DNA from 2 places in the Bacillus sp. T-10(2022) genome. Region 1 is predicted to be linked to the other one. Evidence: a T-box and tRNA genes for the amino acid it is inferred to sense, from the RefSeq annotation. Region 1 holds a T-box; the other holds one or more tRNA genes.
The links. A T-box is a leader RNA that pairs with one kind of tRNA and senses whether it is charged. The one in region 1 lies ahead of OSJ91_RS19690 (valine--tRNA ligase), so its partner is inferred to be a tRNA-Val.
Positions count from the first base shown of each region.

Region 2: it encodes a tRNA-Val, which carries the amino acid that the T-box ahead of OSJ91_RS19690 (valine--tRNA ligase) is inferred to sense. The anticodon was not compared.

Region 1 covers NZ_CP113518.1:4,021,763-4,039,021, forward strand. Annotated here, with positions in the region: gene OSJ91_RS19675 (bifunctional folylpolyglutamate synthase/dihydrofolate synthase) at 1-450, opposite strand, end outside; gene OSJ91_RS19680 (ATP-grasp domain-containing protein) at 549-1,490, shown strand; gene OSJ91_RS19685 (ATP-grasp domain-containing protein) at 1,459-2,301, shown strand; gene OSJ91_RS19690 (valine--tRNA ligase) at 2,351-5,002, opposite strand; T-box leader at 5,046-5,272, opposite strand; gene OSJ91_RS19695 (hypothetical protein) at 5,498-5,689, shown strand; gene ysxE (spore coat protein YsxE) at 5,747-6,817, opposite strand; gene OSJ91_RS19705 (LysM peptidoglycan-binding domain-containing protein) at 6,905-8,347, opposite strand; gene hemL (glutamate-1-semialdehyde 2,1-aminomutase) at 8,781-10,070, opposite strand; gene hemB (porphobilinogen synthase) at 10,112-11,104, opposite strand; gene OSJ91_RS19720 (uroporphyrinogen-III synthase) at 11,106-11,897, opposite strand; gene hemC (hydroxymethylbilane synthase) at 11,897-12,829, opposite strand; gene OSJ91_RS19730 (cytochrome C assembly family protein) at 12,839-13,669, opposite strand; gene hemA (glutamyl-tRNA reductase) at 13,680-15,026, opposite strand; gene OSJ91_RS19740 (LiaI-LiaF-like domain-containing protein) at 15,281-15,763, shown strand; gene yihA (ribosome biogenesis GTP-binding protein YihA/YsxC) at 15,837-16,418, opposite strand; gene lon (endopeptidase La) at 16,415-17,259, opposite strand, start outside.
Region 2 covers NZ_CP113518.1:4,826,992-4,829,960, forward strand. Annotated here, with positions in the region: tRNA gene OSJ91_RS23780 (tRNA-Leu) at 1-68, opposite strand, end outside; tRNA gene OSJ91_RS23785 (tRNA-Cys) at 77-150, opposite strand; tRNA gene OSJ91_RS23790 (tRNA-Gly) at 159-233, opposite strand; tRNA gene OSJ91_RS23795 (tRNA-Gln) at 237-311, opposite strand; tRNA gene OSJ91_RS23800 (tRNA-His) at 347-422, opposite strand; tRNA gene OSJ91_RS23805 (tRNA-Trp) at 440-513, opposite strand; tRNA gene OSJ91_RS23810 (tRNA-Tyr) at 524-607, opposite strand; tRNA gene OSJ91_RS23815 (tRNA-Thr) at 624-699, opposite strand; tRNA gene OSJ91_RS23820 (tRNA-Phe) at 707-782, opposite strand; tRNA gene OSJ91_RS23825 (tRNA-Asp) at 795-870, opposite strand; tRNA gene OSJ91_RS23830 (tRNA-Met) at 876-949, opposite strand; tRNA gene OSJ91_RS23835 (tRNA-Val) at 1,053-1,128, opposite strand; tRNA gene OSJ91_RS23840 (tRNA-Glu) at 1,144-1,218, opposite strand; tRNA gene OSJ91_RS23845 (tRNA-Ser) at 1,228-1,319, opposite strand; tRNA gene OSJ91_RS23850 (tRNA-Asn) at 1,325-1,399, opposite strand; rRNA gene rrf (5S ribosomal RNA) at 1,409-1,524, opposite strand; rRNA gene OSJ91_RS23860 (23S ribosomal RNA) at 1,643-2,969, opposite strand, start outside.

The DNA.
Region 1 (17,259 bases):
CCTGCCTCCCAAACCGGTTTCCATCAAAACCAAATCCACTTCCTTTTTGCTAAAATAAGAAAATGCCACCGCAGTCAAAATTTCGAACTGAGTAGGACCGTCCCCTTTACTGTCCATCTCTTGGATAATCGGCCAAAGCTCCCGGAAGACAGCGATAAAATCCTTATCACTGATTTCATCTTCATTAATCTTGAGCTGTTCATTCATCCGTATTAAATAAGGTGATGTGAAGGAAGCGACCCGAATCCCTTGGGCAAGCAGGATTTCTTTAATATATTGCAGTGTTGATCCTTTCCCGTTAGATCCTGCAATGTGAATATACTTTAGCCCCTTGTGCGGGTCACCTAATTCAGTTAACAATGCTTCCATCCGTGATAGGCCAAAATTCATGCCCAATTGAACTTGGCGCCGTTCAAAAAAATGATTGATTTCTTTCATGGTTGTTACCATTATCGTTGTGCCTCCTCTTTCTTTATACCGCTCTAATGCGTTAAGATTATTTTATCAATATATGATCGATTAACCTAGATGAAAGGTAGTGTTTTACCATGAAACCTTCAGATTTCCACTGTTGGATTGTCGTTAACGGCTATTTACAGCATGATAAGTTTTCCAGTTTAGCTTTGTTCATTAAAGAGGCGGCTGAAAGGAAAGATATCACGGCAACCCTTATCCGTAATTCAGATCTCATTCCCATAATCGAAAAAGGAGTGCCACTGCTTAAAGGAAACTTTGATAAGCTTCCTGATTTTGTTCTGTTCATGGATAAAGACATTCATTTGGCACGCCATTTGGAATTGCTCGGCATCCCCGTTTATAACAGCAGTAAAGCGATCGATATTTGCGACAGCAAAGCAAAAACACATCAAGCATTGACCGGGCATGGCATACCGATGCCGAAAACCTTATTTCCCCCTTTTACGTACGAAGGGATTGAAAGGGTCAATATGGATGCTTTTATACAAATCGGCAATGAACTTGGGTATCCACTTATCGTTAAGGAAGCATACGGTTCTTTTGGGGAACAAGTATATTTGATCCAAACAGAGGATGAGTTACTAAAGACGATCCGTAATCTTGGCCACAAACCATTTATACTCCAGGAATTCATCGAGCACAGTAAAGGTCGGGATATTCGTGTGAATGTCGTGGGAAATCAAATCATAGCAGCGATGCAACGCCATTCGGAGCAAGACTTCCGAGCTAATATGACTGCCGGAGGGCAGGCTGCTCCATATATACCCACCAGTGAAGAAGCACAACTTGCCATCCGATGTGCGCAAATTCTGGGTGCCGACTTCGCTGGCGTCGATTTGTTGTTCGGTGAAGAAGGCCCGCTTTTGTGCGAAGTGAATTCGAATTCGCATTTGCTGAATATTTATGAATGTACAGGCATCAACATCGCTGATAGCATGTTCGATTATATCTTGAAAGAATTAGGAAAAGGAAGTGCATCTGATGAAAAAACAAGCAGGCTGGTTGATTTATAACCGTGAGGATGCCTTAAAAAACAAAGGATACATAGATTGGATGCTTGACGAAGCCAGTAAGCTTGATCTTGATTTACACTTTCACTTTCGGGAAGACCTTAGGATCGGTCATCGTTTCAACGAGTTGTACGTGGAACATGAGACGCAGCCAATTTCATTGCCAGACTTTGCTATCGTCCGGACCATCGATCCTTTTTTTACAAAGCAACTTGAGCAACTGGGGATTGCTTGCTTTAACTCCTCCTTCGTATCGGAAATCGCGAATGACAAAGCAAAGACGCATCAATATTTGTCCTCGCTTGGGATTCCAATGGCCGATACCGTATATTGTAACGGAAGGCCGAGTGCCGATGATATGGAGTTCCCTTTCATTGCTAAAGAGACAAGTGGACGCGGCGGGAAACAAGTATATCTAATACAACATGCCGATGATCTTGCCGAACTGAATGATGGAAATTGGATAGTCCAAAAACCCGGCTTATTCGGTAGAGATATCCGAGTATTTGTAATTGGAAAAAAAGTGAAGGCTGCTGTACTTAGGGAATCCGCTTCAAGTTTCAAGGCAAATTATACGCTGGGCGGATCGGCTTCACTATATGAGCTATCTGCAGCTGAATTAGCCCTTGTCGAAAGAGTAATGAGGCCGTTTGATTTCGGCCTGGTCGGTATCGATTTCATATTTGCCGAAGATGGCAGCCTCATGCTTAACGAAATCGAGGATGTCGTCGGCAGCCGGACATTGAGTGCACTAAGTGATATGAATATCGTATCGGAGTACCTTACATTCATAAAAGAAAGAATATCCTCCTAACGAAATACAAAAAAGGATGAACCGGCATAAGCTGGTTCATCCTTTTGTTTTACAGTTGTTTCAGTTCGCTGATCCTGTGGATTACAGAGTCGCGTTTTTCGCTATAGTCTTTTTCCTTGGCACGTTCTTCTTCGATGACGCTTGCCGGCGCCTTTTTAACGAAGCCCTCGTTGCCTAATTTTTTCTGTACGCGCTCAACTTCTTTATTAAGTTTGTCGAGTTCTTTTTCAAGACGTTTCACTTCTTCGTCGATATTGATCAGTCCTGTCAGCGGAAGGATCAGTTCTACGCCAGTTACGACAGCTGTCATCGCTTGAGCAGGTTCCTCGACTTCGATTCCGATCGTCAATTGTTCAGGATTACAGAAACGCTCGATATAGCTGCTGTTTTTCTGTAACGTCTCTAAGATTGACTCATCTTTCGCTTTTAAAATCAAATTGATTTTTTTGCTTAGCGGTGTGTTCACCTCAGCACGGATATTACGGACGGAGCGGATGATTTCAACAAGCAGCTTCATTTCCTCGGCTGCAGCTGTATCTGTCAATCCTTCATTCACTTCCGGCCAAGCGGCAACAGTGATGGACTCACCTTGATGCGGAAGGTTCTGCCAGATTTCTTCGGTAATGAAAGGCATGAACGGGTGTAACAATCTCATCGTGTTATCCAGTACATAAGCCAAGATCGAGCGCGTCGTTTTCTTCGCTGCTTCGTCTTCGCCATATAACGGAAGCTTCGCCATTTCAATATACCAGTCACAGAAGTCATCCCAAATGAAGTTGTATAGTACACGGCCCACTTCACCAAACTCATAACGGTCCGCAAGTCTGGTTACGTTGGAAATCGTTTCATTCAAGCGCGTCAAGATCCATTTATCGGCTACAGACTTCTCACCGCTTAAATCGATTTCGTCATAAGCCATGCCATTCATGTTCATCAAAGCAAATCGGGATGCGTTCCAAATCTTATTGGAGAAGTTCCAGACCGCTTCCACTTTTTCCGTGCTGTAACGAAGATCCTGTCCTGGCGAGCTGCCAGTAGACAAGAAGTAACGCAGTGAATCGGCACCGTATTGATCGATTACATCCATCGGATCGACACCATTGCCAAGCGATTTACTCATCTTGCGCCCCTGTTCGTCACGAACGAGACCGTGGATCAGCACATCTTCAAATGGTCGTTCACCCGTGAACTCAAGAGCTTGGAAAATCATCCGCGATACCCAGAAGAAAATGATATCATAGCCTGTCACAAGTGCCCCTGTTGGATAGTAACGTTGGAAATCGACACTGTCCTTATCAGGCCAGCCCATAGTCGAGAACGGCCATAATGCCGAGCTGAACCATGTATCCAGAACATCCGTATCTTGTTCCCAGTTTTCAGCGTCCGCAGGCTCTTCGTGACCTACATACACTTCACCTGTTTCTTTATGGTACCAGGCTGGAATGCGGTGACCCCACCAAAGCTGACGGGAAATGCACCAGTCGCGGATATTTTCCATCCAACGCAGGTACGTTTTTTCGAAACGATCAGGTACGAAATGAACTTTTTCCTCATCGGATCCTTTTTGAAGCTCAACGGATGCATCAGCCAGCGGCTGCATTTTAACGAACCATTGCGTCGAAAGATATGGTTCAACAACAGCACCGCTTCTCTCTGAATGGCCGACTGAGTGAAGGTGATCTTCGATTTTGAAGAGTACTCCTTCTTCCTGAAGGTCTTTGACGATTTGTTTACGGCATTCAAACCGGTCCATGCCTTCATATTTACCAGCCTTTTCATTCATCGAGCCATCTTCATGCATGACAAGGATGCGCTCCAAATCGTGACGGTTCCCGATTTCGAAATCATTCGGGTCATGAGCCGGAGTAATTTTGACCGCGCCTGAACCGAATTCCATATCGACATAATCATCACCGACAATCGGGATTTCCCGGCCTGTAATTGGCAAGCGGACCATTTTGCCGATCAAGTGTTTATAACGGTCATCTTCAGGATGTACAGCAACAGCAGTATCACCAAGCATCGTTTCTGGACGGGTAGTGGCAATTTCAATTTCACCTGATCCGTCAACCAACGGATATTTCATATGGTAAAATGCGCCCTGCACATCTTTGTAAATAACCTCGATATCGGATAACGCCGTTTTCGTCGATGGATCCCAGTTGATGATGTATTCGCCGCGATAAATCAAGCCCTTGTTATAAAGCGAAACGAACACTTCGCGCACAGCTTTTGAAAGCCCCTCATCAAGAGTGAAGCGTTCACGTGTATAATCAAGTCCAAGACCCAGCTTTGACCATTGTTCACGGATATGGCTCGCATATTCCTCTTTCCATTTCCATGTCTCTTCTACGAATTTTTCACGTCCTAGGTCATAACGGCTCACGCCTTCCGCACGAAGTTTCTGTTCTACTTTCGCTTGAGTGGCGATACCGGCATGGTCCATGCCCGGCAACCATAAAACATCATAGCCCTGCATTCTTTTCATGCGTGTCAAAATATCTTGAAGTGTCGTATCCCAAGCGTGGCCAAGATGAAGCTTACCTGTCACGTTAGGCGGCGGGATGACAATCGTATATGGTTCTTTTTTATCATCACCCGTCGTTTCGAAAAACTTTCCATCAAGCCACCATTTGTAGCGGCCTTTCTCTATCGTCTGCGGATCATATTTAGTCGGCATAGAAATTTGATTTTCTTCCATATCATTTCCTCCTTTTTAGGCATAAAAAAAACTTCCATCATCATAAAAGGACGAAGGAAGTTGTTCGCGGTGCCACCTTTTTTCCGAAAAAGAAAAAACTTTTTCGGCTCTCAAATCGGATAACGGCTCTTCACCGGCCTTCGCTACTAAGAGGTTCACGAAGACTGCTCACGGACGACTTCGGATGCTGCTGCCTGGAAACCTCGCACCAATTTGGTTTCCTCTCTGAAAAGTGCATATCATCTTACTATTTCCGGTCTTTGCATTGATTTATATTCATATGTAAATTCATTGAATGCATATAGTATATAGTACAAAAAATATGGGGCTCCAGTCAATCATCTTTTCGCTTACTTTCCCAGGAATCATCCCATTTGATACATTCAAGGTCGTTTTCTTTATTTTATCCTCCAGGAACAGTAAATGTGATGGTTTATCACCTTTTCCACTGCCCACCCATATTATATAAGAAGTCCTAAAAAGGAAGGTAATAATATGAAGCGAAGATATACTCCCTATACTTTACCGCCTTGGATGAAGAAATTCCGCGGTGTCTGCCAGCAGTTCATCGTCCCCTTTATCGTATTCCAAGGATTACGCACACTGATTTTTCCGACTTTCTTCGATATGCTCCTGCTAATCGCATTTATTTTCCTGGCCATGTCTTTATATTTCGAATGGATTTAATTATTCCCTTACAGCAAAAAAAATATACATGACTGGAGATGATCCAATCATGTATATTTAGCTTGGAGGTGATTGTTCTTCTTTGGCAGCCTCTGCAGCAGCTTTTTTCTGCTGTTCGATCTCTTCGATTTTCATCACCATATATTCAATATTTTTCAGAAGCCAAAATTGCCGCTGCAGTTGAGTAACATTATCAAGCTCTGAACGATGGACCCTGCCATCGGAATAACTCTTCACTAATTCCAAAGCTGATCCAGGGAATGCCAGATAACTTTGCATGAGCAGCAATTCTTCTTCCTTCAACGGAAAATAACGAAAATAGTTATATAGCCAGTCAACGCAGTCATCGCATTGGACAGGATAGGTCCTGGCCGATTTAACGAGAAATGGCAGTAAATCGAAATGCGGCGGAGCCGTATTCGAATTCTCAAAATTGATGAAGTAGCCATACCCTCGCTCATCATAAACGAAATGTTTCAAAGAAACCTTTCCGTGCGTGACCACGGTTCGAACCTTTTCACTTTCCTTCGTTTTTTCATACCAGGTTTCAAACTTCTTGATCGAATACTTCAGCGCCTGTGAAATATCAGTGTAGAAAGAACAAACCGTCATTTCGAATGGAGACATATACCACTTCTTTTCACAGCTGACAATATACTCATCCATAAAGTCCTTCTCGTTATTCCAGACATCAAGCGTCCGCTCATAATGGGCTTCCCTTTCCTCAATATCCACTTGTATTTCCTTAACGGAAAGTGTATGCATCCGAGCAAGCTCCCTGAACATTTGCTTATGTTTTTCATCGCGCTCCCCGTCCCCCTCATTATTGAGCCAGGGCATCAGGTAATACAAACGGCCATTATGCAGAACGGCGTAACGCTGATCCATCGTTTGATAAATCGGAACGATCCGATTATAGCCGCGATGGTATAGTTTTTGAACATTTTTGATAAAATCAATGCCGTTCTGGGGTAACATCGATTTCAAGGCAAATGTACCGCGATCACTGTATACTTTTTTCACACGCCCGAAGTCCTCGATATATTGTACATACATGGCATATTCCTTCAATACGGTTTCCGTGTCCCGATTCCGATTGGCAGGCTGCTGATTCTCGTTTTCCCTCACGAGACTCACTCACTTTCTCTAAAAAACTAAAGATTCTCCAGCACCTAAAAAACAGGAGCAGACCATATGCTCTGCTCTCTGTCCCGATCAATTCTTATATGCAACCGCCTTCGGTATATAGATGACTTGCCCTTCATGAACGTTTTGATTCGACTCCAATTCATTGCTGAAAAGTATCGATTGAACCGTAACATCATATCGTTGAGCCAAGTCATCAAGCGTTTCCCCTTGCTGAACAATGCAAACTTTCATCCTTACCAGTTCTTCTTCCTGTTTCCGTCCGAATAAATCCATGATGGAAGGCTGCTTCTCACCATGATCGGCCGTTTCTTTATCATCACGTTCCGCGGCTTGTTTCCTGCCTTTGAAATTCTTAACCTCCTTAGCCGGAGGCGCGGGTCTTTCCCTCTTTTTGAATAGATCGCTTAAGGACGAATTGGATTCCTCTTCCTGCTCCACCTTTACATGTTCATTTAGAATAGGACCCGCTGCAACGCCATCTTCCTCCTGCCGTATGACATCCTCGGTTTCTTTGGAAACAGGGCTATTTTGATGATTGGCTGCTTGACTTGGCTCTTCTACTACTTCTTCTACTTCTTCTTCTACTTCTTCTTTCAATGTCACTCTAGGAATCTCTATCTTCTCCACTGGATCCTGCCTGCTTGGTTCCTGCCTGCTTGGTTCTTCCTCCAGTTTCGCCTCTTCCATGGAAGGTACCTTATCCGTTGGGTCAGACGGATCTCCAATAACTTCTTCCTCTACAGCTTCAGCTTCTTCCTGTCTATGCACTTCCGTTTCCCACTCCTCCTCTTCAGGATATGGTGAAACGGGAATTTCAAAAACTGGAGCACTATGCTGATCGCTTAAATAAATCGGTTCCTCTTCTTCTTCTTCATTTACTTCAGAAACTCGTTTTGACTCTGCAGAAAAGGGCGCGTATAACTCTTCTTCCTCCTCATCACGGAAAACAGGCTGAAAGTCCGGGATCGGCGGCACTGCTGCCGCATAAGGAATATACGACTCATTTTCCCCATCCGTTTCTTCTTGTTCCTCTGTTTCCCCAACTTCCTGCTCCGTATCGAACCGTTCTTCGACATATGAATCATTATAGATTCCGGTTATCAAAAGATCCGCCTGCAATTTCAAACAGTTATGCTCTGGCAGGGCATAATCAAAGCTTTGAATCGAGACATCGACCTCATCCAATGAGGCAATCCGATTATTCGGAATCGTTATGTCAACCGGAAAACGGTGTGTGAACTCATTTAGTCCATTGAGATGCCTCTCGACCTTTTGAACCGCTTTTGGCAAAAAGGTCTGCGAAAACTCCTCTTCTTCACCATTTTGCGAGTCTTTATATTCACCGCTTAAATCCAACGAGCCTCGTATAAAAACATATTGATCACTTTCTTGAATCGTCACATTTGGATCAAGCGAAATGGAATATAGCTCAGCCACTTCCTGTCCCTTCTGGAACCAAACGGATTCCTCTAAAGAAAATCGTAAATACGATTCATTTTCTTGCGACAAAAACAACTCCTCCTTTCAGCTTCAGGAAACGGTACCTATACCAATATCAATCTATGAAGGAAGGAAGATGATTATTCCTTAATTTCATATGCCACACTCGAGACCTTATATTTCCTGAACCTTTTAAAAAGAAGGGATTCAAATTTTTCAGGCTAAATTGTATCAATCGGCCTGAAACCATTTTATTTCGGCCTATATCTATTTTAATTCGTCCTACCACTCAATAGTTTCAACCTATCTCCATATTAATTCGACCTTTCGCCATTTATTTCGACCTAGCACCATATTAATTCGACCTTCAACATTTAATTCGACCTTCACGTACTGATTGAATTCAAAAAAACTGGCTGCAATTCTCCAAAAGTTTTTGGAAAATGGTAGCCAGTTCAAATTTATCATTATTCAATATATCGGTAGTTCATGAAGCCTTGCATCATTTTTTTAATTTTGCAAAAGCCTGTTCTGCCGCTGTAATGGTCTTTTCGATATCTTCATCACTATGTGCAGTGGAAAGAAATAAACCTTCAAACTGTGACGGCGGTAAGTAGATGCCTTGATTCGCCATTTCCCTATAGTAAGAAGCAAAGAACTCTAAATCGGATGTTTTTGCTGTATCATAGTTTACGACTTCTTCATTCGTAAAGAAAAGTCCAATCATGGAACCGGCACGGTTGAATGTATGGGGAACTCCGTACTTTTCCGCTGCTTCCCCAATACCTTTTTCGAGCATGTCCCCTTTTCGGGTGAACTCATCATAAGATTCTGGAGTCAATTGGCTCAGCGTTTCAAGGCCGGCCGTCATGGCAAGAGGGTTACCCGACAATGTTCCCGCTTGATAGATTGTCCCACTCGGGGCAATTTGTTCCATGAATTCTCGCTTGCCTCCGAATGCTCCTACAGGCAAGCCGCCGCCAATAACTTTCCCAAGGCAAGTCAGGTCAGGTACGATGTCAAAATAGCCTTGTGCACAATTATAGCCGACACGGAACCCTGTCATAACTTCGTCAAAGATCAATAGAGCCCCGTATTGGGTCGTCACTTCACGTAAGCCTTCGAGGAAACCAGGTTGTGGCGGAACCACACCCATGTTCCCTGCAACAGGTTCTACGATGATACAGGCAATGTCTTCGCCAAATTGTTCAAATGCGTATTTGGTCGCAGCTAGATCATTATATGCTACGGTAATCGTATTTTTTGCGATGCCTTCCGGTACTCCCGGGCTATCCGGTAAACCTAATGTCGCAACGCCGGAACCCGCCTTGATCAGCAAGGAATCGCCATGGCCATGATAGGAGCCTTCGAATTTAAGGATTTTATCACGGCCTGTAATGCCTCGTGCCAGCCTTAGTGCACTCATCGTCGCTTCGGTACCTGAAGATACCATACGGATCATTTCAATCGAAGGCACTCGTTCAATAACCAACTTGGCCAGTTCATTCTCAATCAGCGTCGAGGCTCCAAAGCTTGTACCTGACTCCGCTACCTTTTTCAATGATTCCACGACACGGTCATTCGTGTGACCCAGGATAAGCGGTCCCCATGAAAGAACATAGTCGATATATTCATTTCCATCGATATCATACATTTTTGAGCCTTTTCCACGCTCCATGAATATGGGGTCCATGTCCACAGATTTGAAGGCGCGCACCGGGCTGTTCACGCCGCCTGGCATCAAATTTTTTGCTTCGGCAAACGCTTTTTTCGATTTTTCATATGACCGCATGATTCAATCCCCTTTTTCCATTACAGGTTATATTTTTTATATCATTGATTATCTTCGTTTATCCAGCGTGCTACCTCTTTTGAAAAATACGTAATGATCAAGTCGGAACCTGCGCGTTTCAAGCCTGTCAGCATTTCCATCACTATCGCTTTTTCATCAATCCAGCCATTTTGGGCAGCTGCCTTAACCATTGAATATTCACCGCTGACATTATAGGAAACAATAGGAAGATTAAAGTTATTCTTAACGTCCCTGATGATGTCCATGTAGGAAAGGGCCGGTTTCACAATTAGGAAGTCCGCACCTTCAGCAACATCGGATTCAGCTTCACGGAATGCTTCAAGGCGATTGGCGGGATCCATTTGGTAAGTTTTCCTGTCGCCGAATTGTGGCGCACCATTTGCGGCATCACGGAATGGGCCGTAAAAAGCCGAAGCATATTTCACCGCATAGGACATGATCGGAATATCTTCATAACCCGCTTCATCCAGACCTGCACGGATGGCCGCAACGAAACCGTCCATCATGTTGGAAGGTGCAATGATATCGGCGCCGGCCTCTGCCTGGCTGATTGCCGTTTTGGCAAGAAGGTCAAGTGAAGCGTCATTGAGGATTTTTTCCCCTTCCACGACCCCGCAATGGCCATGGCTTGTATACTCACATAGGCAGGTATCCGCTATGACAATAACATCAGGATATTGTTTTTTAATAAAACGGGTTGCCTCTTGGACAAGTCCGTTATGGTGAAATGCCCCTGTGCCCTGTTCGTCTTTATCATGATCGAAAGGGACACCGAATAAAATGACTGATTTAATGCCCAGACTCACGACTTCATCCATTTCGGCCCCCAGATTATCCATGGATAGCTGATGGATACCTGGCATGGAGTTGATCTCATTTTTCACATTTTCTCCGTCGATGACGAAGATCGGATAGATCAAATCCTCTTTATGCAATTGTGTTTCACGGACTAAAGCCCTCATGCCAGCACTTGCACGCAAGCGACGGTGGCGATTGAATGGAATGTTTTTCATTTTAAAGTTCCTCCTTTTTACTTCTTTTCAAAATGAAGCGTATTAACTCCGCAACCATGGCATCCGTTGTATAAATATCTGGACAGACATTGACGGATAGCCCATGTTTTTCAGCCGTTTTAGCGGCAATCGGCCCGATGCAGGCGATGATGATCCGGTCTATGTATGTATCCAATTCATGGCGTTTCATGATCTGTAAAAAATGATTGACCGTCGATGAACTCGTAAAGGTTATGATGTCGATATCATCGTTCTTAATAAGCTGCACCAGTTTTTTTTCACTGCTTCGAGGAAGCACGGTATGATAAATAATCACTTCATCACAGGATGCACCAGCTTCATTGATTGCCTCCGCAATAACCGCCCTTGCGAGATTTCCTTTTGCCAGCAACACGCGGGACCCTTTATCAAGCAGGGCATTGAACTCCGCCACGAACCCTTCGGCAACAAACTGAGTTGGAACGAAATCCGCCTTATATCCATGACGTTTCAGTGCCGCTTCTGTTTTGGAGCCGATTACGGCTATTTTCGGAAGCTTTAAAGGCTGGTTACCAAGAAGCTTAAAGAAGAAATCCACCCCATTTTGACTTGTCAGAATGATCCAGTCATATGTAAGCAACTCATCTAACCGCTGTTGTACATCTTCCAAATGATCAGGAAGAGTGAACTCAAGCAATGGCACAAGAAGCGGCGTTCCGCCATTTTTTTCGATCGACTCTTTTAAACCATCTGCCTGTCCTTTCCCTCTGGTGATTAATACCTGATAATCCTTAAGAGGTTGAAAGGGATTCATTACTGATCAAGCTCTTCTTTTACGCGATCGATCAATTCTTTACCGCCCATTTCGCTAATCTGTTTGGCAGCAGCATGCCCAACCGCCTTGGGATCGGTTCCCTCAACCATTTCTTTATAAATAACCTTGCCATCCGGGGCAGCGACCAAAGCCGTCAAGGAAACGGATCCATTATCTTTTGCCACCGCAAATCCGGCAATCGGCACCTGGCATCCGCCTTCCATTTTATCCAAAAAGGCACGTTCCGCTTCAACCGTTCTTTTCGTTTTTTCACAGGTCAATTTCGCAAGTTCCGCCAGCAGCTCTTTGTCGTCTTCGCGGCACTCAATGGAAAGTGCTCCTTGTCCAACTGCCGGAATGCAAATATCTTCATCTAAAAATTCCGTTACGATGTCCTTCTCCCATCCCATTCTTGATAGTCCGGCAGCAGCTAAAATGATAGCATCATAATCTTCCGTTTTCAGCTTATTCAGACGGGTATCGATATTACCGCGAATCCATTTAATTTCAAGGTCCGGCCTTCTAGCCAATATTTGCGCGCCACGCCGCAAGCTGCTTGTACCTATGATGGAACCCGGCTTCAGTTCGGAAAGGGTTTCATGATTTTTTGAAATCAAGGCATCCCGATGGTCCTCCCTCGGTGGTATACAGCCAATTGTCAAGCCCGGAGGCAGCACTGCAGGCATATCTTTCATACTATGTACTGCCATATCAATTTCTTTATCCAGCATCGCTTGTTCGATTTCTTTAACGAATAAGCCTTTTCCGCCTACCTTTGAAAGTGTTACATCAAGGATTTGGTCACCCTTTGTGACAATTTCCTTCACCTCGAACTCGTATGGGACCCCAAGCTCTTTAAGTTGATCGATAACCCAGTTCGTTTGGGTGATCGCTAATTTACTACGTCTAGAACCGACAATTATTTTTCTCATAGTTTCCTCCTATGTATTCCAAAAGTGGAATGTTGAAAGGCTTCCGAAAAGGAAAAAGTTAATTAACACAATCATGAAAGATCCAATATTCAGAAAGGCTAGCGTCCTTCCATACATTTGTTTCCGAATTTTCAAGTATAAAAACACACTGTAAGCGATAAGCAAAATAAATGAGCCGATGATCTTCATGTCCAGCCAGGATACCCCAGGCACTTTTATATATGCCCATTGAATCCCCAGGATAAGGGAAACCACTAACAATGGAACACCTATTACTGCGAGGACATAAGACATTTGCTCGAGCTTTGTTAGATCGCCGAGTCGAAGCAGGCGTTTTCCCCATTTCTTCCGTTTCAATAAATCATATTGGATTAAGTATAAAAGTGAAAAAACGAAAGAAAGCGTGAATGCCCCATATGATAGGATGGCAAAAGTGATATGTATGAGCAGTAGCTCTGAAACCAGGCGCTGTGCAAGCACTTGAGATTCTATCTGAACAGGTGCAAAGGTATGGATGGCCATAACCATGAAACCTAATACATTCGTAAAAAAGACAATAAAATCGACTCTTAGCAATCGGTTAATGATTAAAGATAACGATATGAGGACCCATGCATAAAAATATAATCCTTCAAAAATCGTCAATACCGGGAACCTTCCCGTTTTCAACACATACAGAAATAAAAAAATTGTTTGCAGTACCCAAACAATAGAAAGCAACCAGAAGGCGACCCTGTTCGCCTTCTGGTTATTATTGAGGAAATCGATAAAATATAAAAGCATACTGATGGCATACAACAATACAGTGGCTTCATGCAATCTTGTCATTAGTAATTCCATATCTACCTCATTACTGGACAGGAACTGGATTCAATAGGGATGACTTGGAGCTGTTCCGTTCTTTTTCATCCGCAACCAGCTGGTCTTCAATCAATTCCTCTAAATGGAAGATTTTCACGAAATTATTTAATTGCTCTTTTGCATTCGGCTCATCTGCCAGCTCTTTTGCATAAAGAATCGGATCTTTCAGCATTTGGTTGATGATGCTTTTCGTATGCTTGTTCAGAACTTTTTTGTCACGTTCGCTCAAATGCGGAAGCTTTCTTTCGATGCTTTCCATCGTTTCCTTTTGTATTGATAGGGATTTTTCCCTTAAAGAAGAAATGACGGGAACCACACCAAGTAAATTGATCCATTGATTGAAATCAACGATTTCTGATTCGATCATCAATTCTATTTTCTCGGCAGCTATTTTACGTTCTTCGATATTGGCTTGCACGATCCCTTCAAGATCGTCAATATCATACAAGAAGACATTTTCCAGCTCAGCCAATGTTGGATCGAGGTCACGCGGCACTGCGATATCGACCATGAAAATAGGACGGCCTTTACGAAGCTTATTGATGAATGACATCATTTCTTTTGTTACAAGGAGATCTTTTGATCCAGTGGAAGTAATCAGGATATCGGCTTCCACTAAAGCGCATTGCAGCTCTTGAAGCTGTTTCGCCGTACCATTGAATCTCTCCGCCAGGTCGACCGCTTTCTGAAAGGTGCGGTTAATGACTGTAATGCTGTCGGCACCATTGCTATGCAGATTTTGAATGGCCAGCTCACCCATCTTACCGGCCCCAAGAATCAAGACATTCTTGCCGTTCAGGCCTCCAAAGATTTTCTTGGCAAGCTCGACTGCCGCATAGCTGACGGAAACGGCATTTGTATTGATTTCGGTTTCCGAATGAGCTTTTTTAGCCAATGTAAGGGCTTGCTTGAAGAGATGGTTAAAAACGGTACCGATCGTATCTTCCTTCTGCCCTAACAGATAGCTCGAACGTACTTGTCCCAAAATCTGAGTTTCTCCCAGTATCATGGAATTCAAGCCGCAGGTAACTGAAAATAAATGCTCGACAGCCCCATCGCCTTCATAAATGAACAGATATTTAGAAAATTCTTCTTTATCGATATTAAACCATTCCGAAAGAAATTCCTTTATATAATACCTGCTTGTATGAAGCTGATCACCGACCGCATAAATTTCCGTCCTGTTACACGTTGAAATAATAATATTTTCCAAGATGCTTTTTTTATTTTTAAGAGCTTTCATTGCCTCGGCAAGTTCGGCTTCGTTAAACGATAGTTTTTCCCGAATTTCTACAGGGGCAGTTTTGTAATTTATACCAACCGCTAGAATATGCATCCTTTTGTTTTGCACCCCCAAAATTTTTCATGTAAATTTATTATACCATGTACTAAAATGGTTTTACGCAAATAATATGAACAGTTTATGAATAACGTATGCTACCATGAAAAGACAGCCGAAACGCCCGAAATGCTACAAAAGGTGTCTAAGCGGGATTGGTAAGTTACATACATATTTCGACATTGTGTACAAAAGTACCATATCAAAAATGGCAAAAAACTTCAAGTAATCGAATTGCATAGGAGGATAAAATGAAAACGCAGCGCATTTTCCCAGGAATCGTATTAATCGGTTTCGGGCTCTATTTTTTTCTTGAACATTCCCAAATCGAAATCTTTCCAGGCTTTTTCAGCTGGCCCACTTTATTATGTATAGTCGGTGCAGCCTTCCTGATTCAGGCATATAGCGGTAATGAATATGAGTCCATCCTGCCAGGCGTCATCTTACTGGGGTTCGGGGCTCACTTCCATATCGTCGAGAATCTGGATATTTGGCCGGATAATATAGGTATCTTTATTTTAATCATCTCGCTGGGATTTATTCTCCGGGCACGTAAAACAAATTCTGGAATGTTTCACGGGATGGTAATACTTCTCATCTCGATCACTTTCTTATTCTATGATCAAATCACATCGTCTTTTGGGCTTGTTGAAACAAGTACTGCGAACATCGAAAGGTTTTGGCCATTTGCGTTGATGGCAATCGGCATTTATTTTTTGGTTCGAAAAAAGTGAGAATTGCCGATTCGCAATGTTAGCAAATTCCATGATGAAAAAGGGTATTCCAGATGCGGAATACCCTTTTCTTTTACATATATTTCTTAAGGACGCCCCAGGCTTGTTCCTTGCCTTCGCCTGTTTCACCAGAGAATAGAAGCAATTCATCTTCTTTTTCCATATTTAACGTTTGGCGCGTGATTTTCAAGTGTTTCTGCCATTTGCCTTTTGGAATCTTATCCGCTTTGGTTGCAATGACGATCCGGGGCAGATCATAATGCTTCAGGAATTCATACATCGCGATATCATCCTTTGTAGGCGGATGACGCAAATCCACAATCAGAAGCGCAGCGCGGAGCTGGTCTCTGGAAGTGAAGTAGGTTTCGATCATTTTTCCCCAAGCATCACGTTCAGTCTTGGATACTTTCGCATAACCATAACCCGGTACATCCACAAAATGGAGTGCTTCATTTATGATATAAAAATTCAAGGTCTGCGTCTTACCCGGTTTAGAGGATGTGCGCGCCAAGTTTTTTCTATTGATCATTTTGTTGATGAAACTGGATTTTCCAACGTTGGAACGACCTGCCAAGGCAAATTCCGGTATTGGAGTATTGGGATATTGTTCAGGCTTCACAGCACTGATGACAATATCTGAACTCGTCACTTTCATTCGTTCACACCTACCAATGCATGCTCAAGGACTTCATCGACGTGTGAAACTGGAACAAATGTTAATGCTTTACGGACACTTTCCGGGATATCATCAATATCCTTTTCATTATTTTGCGGAATGATGATTTTCGTAAGTCCTGCGCGATGGGCCGCTAAAGATTTTTCTTTAAGCCCGCCGATCGGAAGAACCCGTCCGCGTAATGTAATTTCGCCTGTCATGCCTACCTCTTTTCTGATCGGCCTATTTGTAAGGGCCGATATTAACGCTGTTGCAATCGTGATGCCTGCAGAAGGGCCATCTTTTGGGACCGCACCTTCAGGGACATGAATATGAATATCATATTTTTCATGGAAGTTCGCATCAATCTGAAGTTTCTCGGTTTTTGAACGGACATAACTGAAAGCAGCCTGGGCCGACTCTTTCATTACATCGCCAAGCTTTCCTGTCAGAATCAACTTGCCTTTACCTGGTGATAAGGAAACCTCGATTTGCAGCGTATCGCCGCCTACCGATGTGTATGCCAATCCATTAGCTACACCAACTTGGTTCTCGACCTCCGCCTGTCCATAATGGAACATGGTTTTCCCTAAAAACTCCTCGACATTCTTTTCTGATATGACGACCCGCTTTTTATCTCCGGACACGATGATTTTTGCAGTCTTACGACAGATGCCTGCAAGCTGTCGCTCCAAACTACGAACACCGGCCTCCCGAGTGTAATAACGGATGATTTTTGTAAGAGCTTCCTCACGGATTTGCAGTTGTGTCTTCAATAAACCATGGTTTTCCAGCTGTCTAGGCAGCAAGTGATCCTTGGCTATATGAAGTTTCTCTATCT
Region 2 (2,969 bases), 800 kb from region 1:
GGTCGAACCGGCACTCCAGAGGAACACGATTTTGAGTCGTGCGCGTCTGCCAATTCCGCCACACCGGCATGTTTGTTGGAGGCGGCAACCGGAATCGAACCGGTGGTAAAGGTTTTGCAGACCTCTGCCTTACCGCTTGGCTATGCCGCCAACGTTTTTGGAGCGAAAGACGGGATTCGAACCCGCGACCCCAACCTTGGCAAGGTTGTATTCTACCACTGAACTACTTTCGCATATGGCTGGGCTAGAAGGGATCGAACCTTCGCATGACGGAATCAAAATCCGTTGCCTTACCGCTTGGCTATAGCCCAATAACGTTGTAATCATTATATCATGTTTTATTAAATGGGGCGACTGATGGGAATCGAACCCACGAATGCCTGAACCACAATCAGGTGCGTTAACCACTTCGCCACAATCGCCATTATAGGATTGAAATTGGCAGGGGTAGTAGGACTCGAACCCACACTGGAGGTTTTGGAGACCTCTGTTCTACCTTTAAACTATACCCCTGTAAGAAAAATGGTGGAGGGGGGCAGATTCGAACTGCCGAACCCGAAGGAGCGGATTTACAGTCCGCCGCGTTTAGCCACTTCGCTACCCCTCCGCATATGGATGAAACATGGTGCCGGCAAGAGGACTTGAACCCCCAACCTACTGATTACAAGTCAGTTGCTCTACCAGTTGAGCTACACCGGCACTACTATGGTGGCTCAGGACGGAATCGAACCGCCGACACAAGGATTTTCAGTCCTTTGCTCTACCGACTGAGCTACTGAGCCAAACAATAAAAATGGCGGTCCCGACGGGAATCGAACCCGCGATCTCCTGCGTGACAGGCAGGCATGTTAACCGCTACACCACGGGACCATAGATTGCGGGGACAGGATTTGAACCTGCGACCTTCGGGTTATGAGCCCGACGAGCTACCGGACTGCTCCACCCCGCGACGATAATAATGTTGCTATTAAGCATCAAGTTTTCGTGTTGAGCGTTTCAATGGGCTGAATAATCAATCCTTTATGCAGAAACAACCTGATCTTATTGAAAAATGGTGGAGGATGACGGGATCGAACCGCCGACCCTCTGCTTGTAAGGCAGATGCTCTCCCAGCTGAGCTAATCCTCCAATATGTTGTCTAAATGGTGACCCGTACGGGATTCGAACCCGTGTTACCGCCGTGAAAGGGCGGTGTCTTAACCGCTTGACCAACGGGCCAGGTATAAATGGCGGAGAGCAAGGGATTTGAACCCTTGAGACAGGGTTACCCGTCTACACGATTTCCAATCGTGCTCCTTCGGCCACTCGGACAGCTCTCCAATAATGGCTCCGCAGGTAGGACTCGAACCTACGACCGTTCGGTTAACAGCCGAATGCTCTACCACTGAGCTACTGCGGAACAATATAAGCTTGGCGACGTCCTACTCTCACAGGGGGAAACCCCCAACTACCATCGGCGCTGAAGAGCTTAACTGCCGTGTTCGGAATGGGAACGGGTGTGACCTCTTCGCTATCGTCACCAAACAATGTTTACATTTTTTCAAGACATATATTATTATAACGTCTTTTTGAGAAAATGCAAGAAGAAATTTTCATTCCTTCAAAACTAGATAATAAGAAGGTATTTCATTTTTAAAAAGCGTTGGTTAAGTCCTCGATCTATTAGTATCAGTCAGCTCCACATGTCACCATGCTTCCACCTCTGACCTATCAACCTGATCATCTTTCAGGGATCTTACTAGCTTGCGCCATGGGAAATCTCATCTTGAGGGGGGCTTCATGCTTAGATGCTTTCAGCACTTATCCCGTCCGCACGTAGCTACCCAGCTATGCCTTTGGCAAGACAACTGGTACACCAGCGGTGCGTCCATCCCGGTCCTCTCGTACTAAGGACAGCTCCTCTCAAATTTCCTGCGCCCGCGACGGATAGGGACCGAACTGTCTCACGACGTTCTGAACCCAGCTCGCGTACCGCTTTAATGGGCGAACAGCCCAACCCTTGGGACCGACTACAGCCCCAGGATGCGATGAGCCGACATCGAGGTGCCAAACCTCCCCGTCGATGTGGACTCTTGGGGGAGATAAGCCTGTTATCCCCGGGGTAGCTTTTATCCGTTGAGCGATGGCCCTTCCATGCGGAACCACCGGATCACTAAGCCCGACTTTCGTCCCTGCTCGACTTGTAGGTCTCGCAGTCAAGCTCCCTTGTGCCTTTACACTCTACGAATGATTTCCAACCATTCTGAGGGAACCTTTGGGCGCCTCCGTTACTCTTTAGGAGGCGACCGCCCCAGTCAAACTGCCCACCTGACACTGTCTCCCACCCCGATAAGGGGCGCGGGTTAGAATTTCAATACAGCCAGGGTAGTATCCCACCAACGCCTCCACCGAAGCTGGCGCTCCGGCTTCTCAGGCTCCTACCTATCCTGTACAAGCTGTACCAAAATTCAATATCAGGCTGCAGTAAAGCTCCACGGGGTCTTTCCGTCCTGTCGCGGGTAACCTGCATCTTCACAGGTACTATAATTTCACCGAGTCTCTCGTTGAGACAGTGCCCAGATCGTTACACCTTTCGTGCGGGTCGGAACTTACCCGACAAGGAATTTCGCTACCTTAGGACCGTTATAGTTACGGCCGCCGTTTACTGGGGCTTCGGTTCAAAGCTTCGCTTGCGCTAACCTCTCCCCTTAACCTTCCAGCACCGGGCAGGTGTCAGCCCCTATACTTCGCCTTGCGGCTTTGCAGAGACCTGTGTTTTTGCTAAACAGTCGCCTGGGCCTATTCACTGCGGCTTTTCTGGGCTATTCACCCTAAAAAGCACCCCTTCTCCCGAAGTTACGGGGTCATTTTGCCGAGTTCCTTAACGAGAGTTCTCTCGCACACCTTAGGATTCTCTCCTCGCCTACCTGTGTCGGTTTGCGGTACGGGCACCTTACATCTCACTAGAGGCTTTTCTTGGCAGCGTGGAA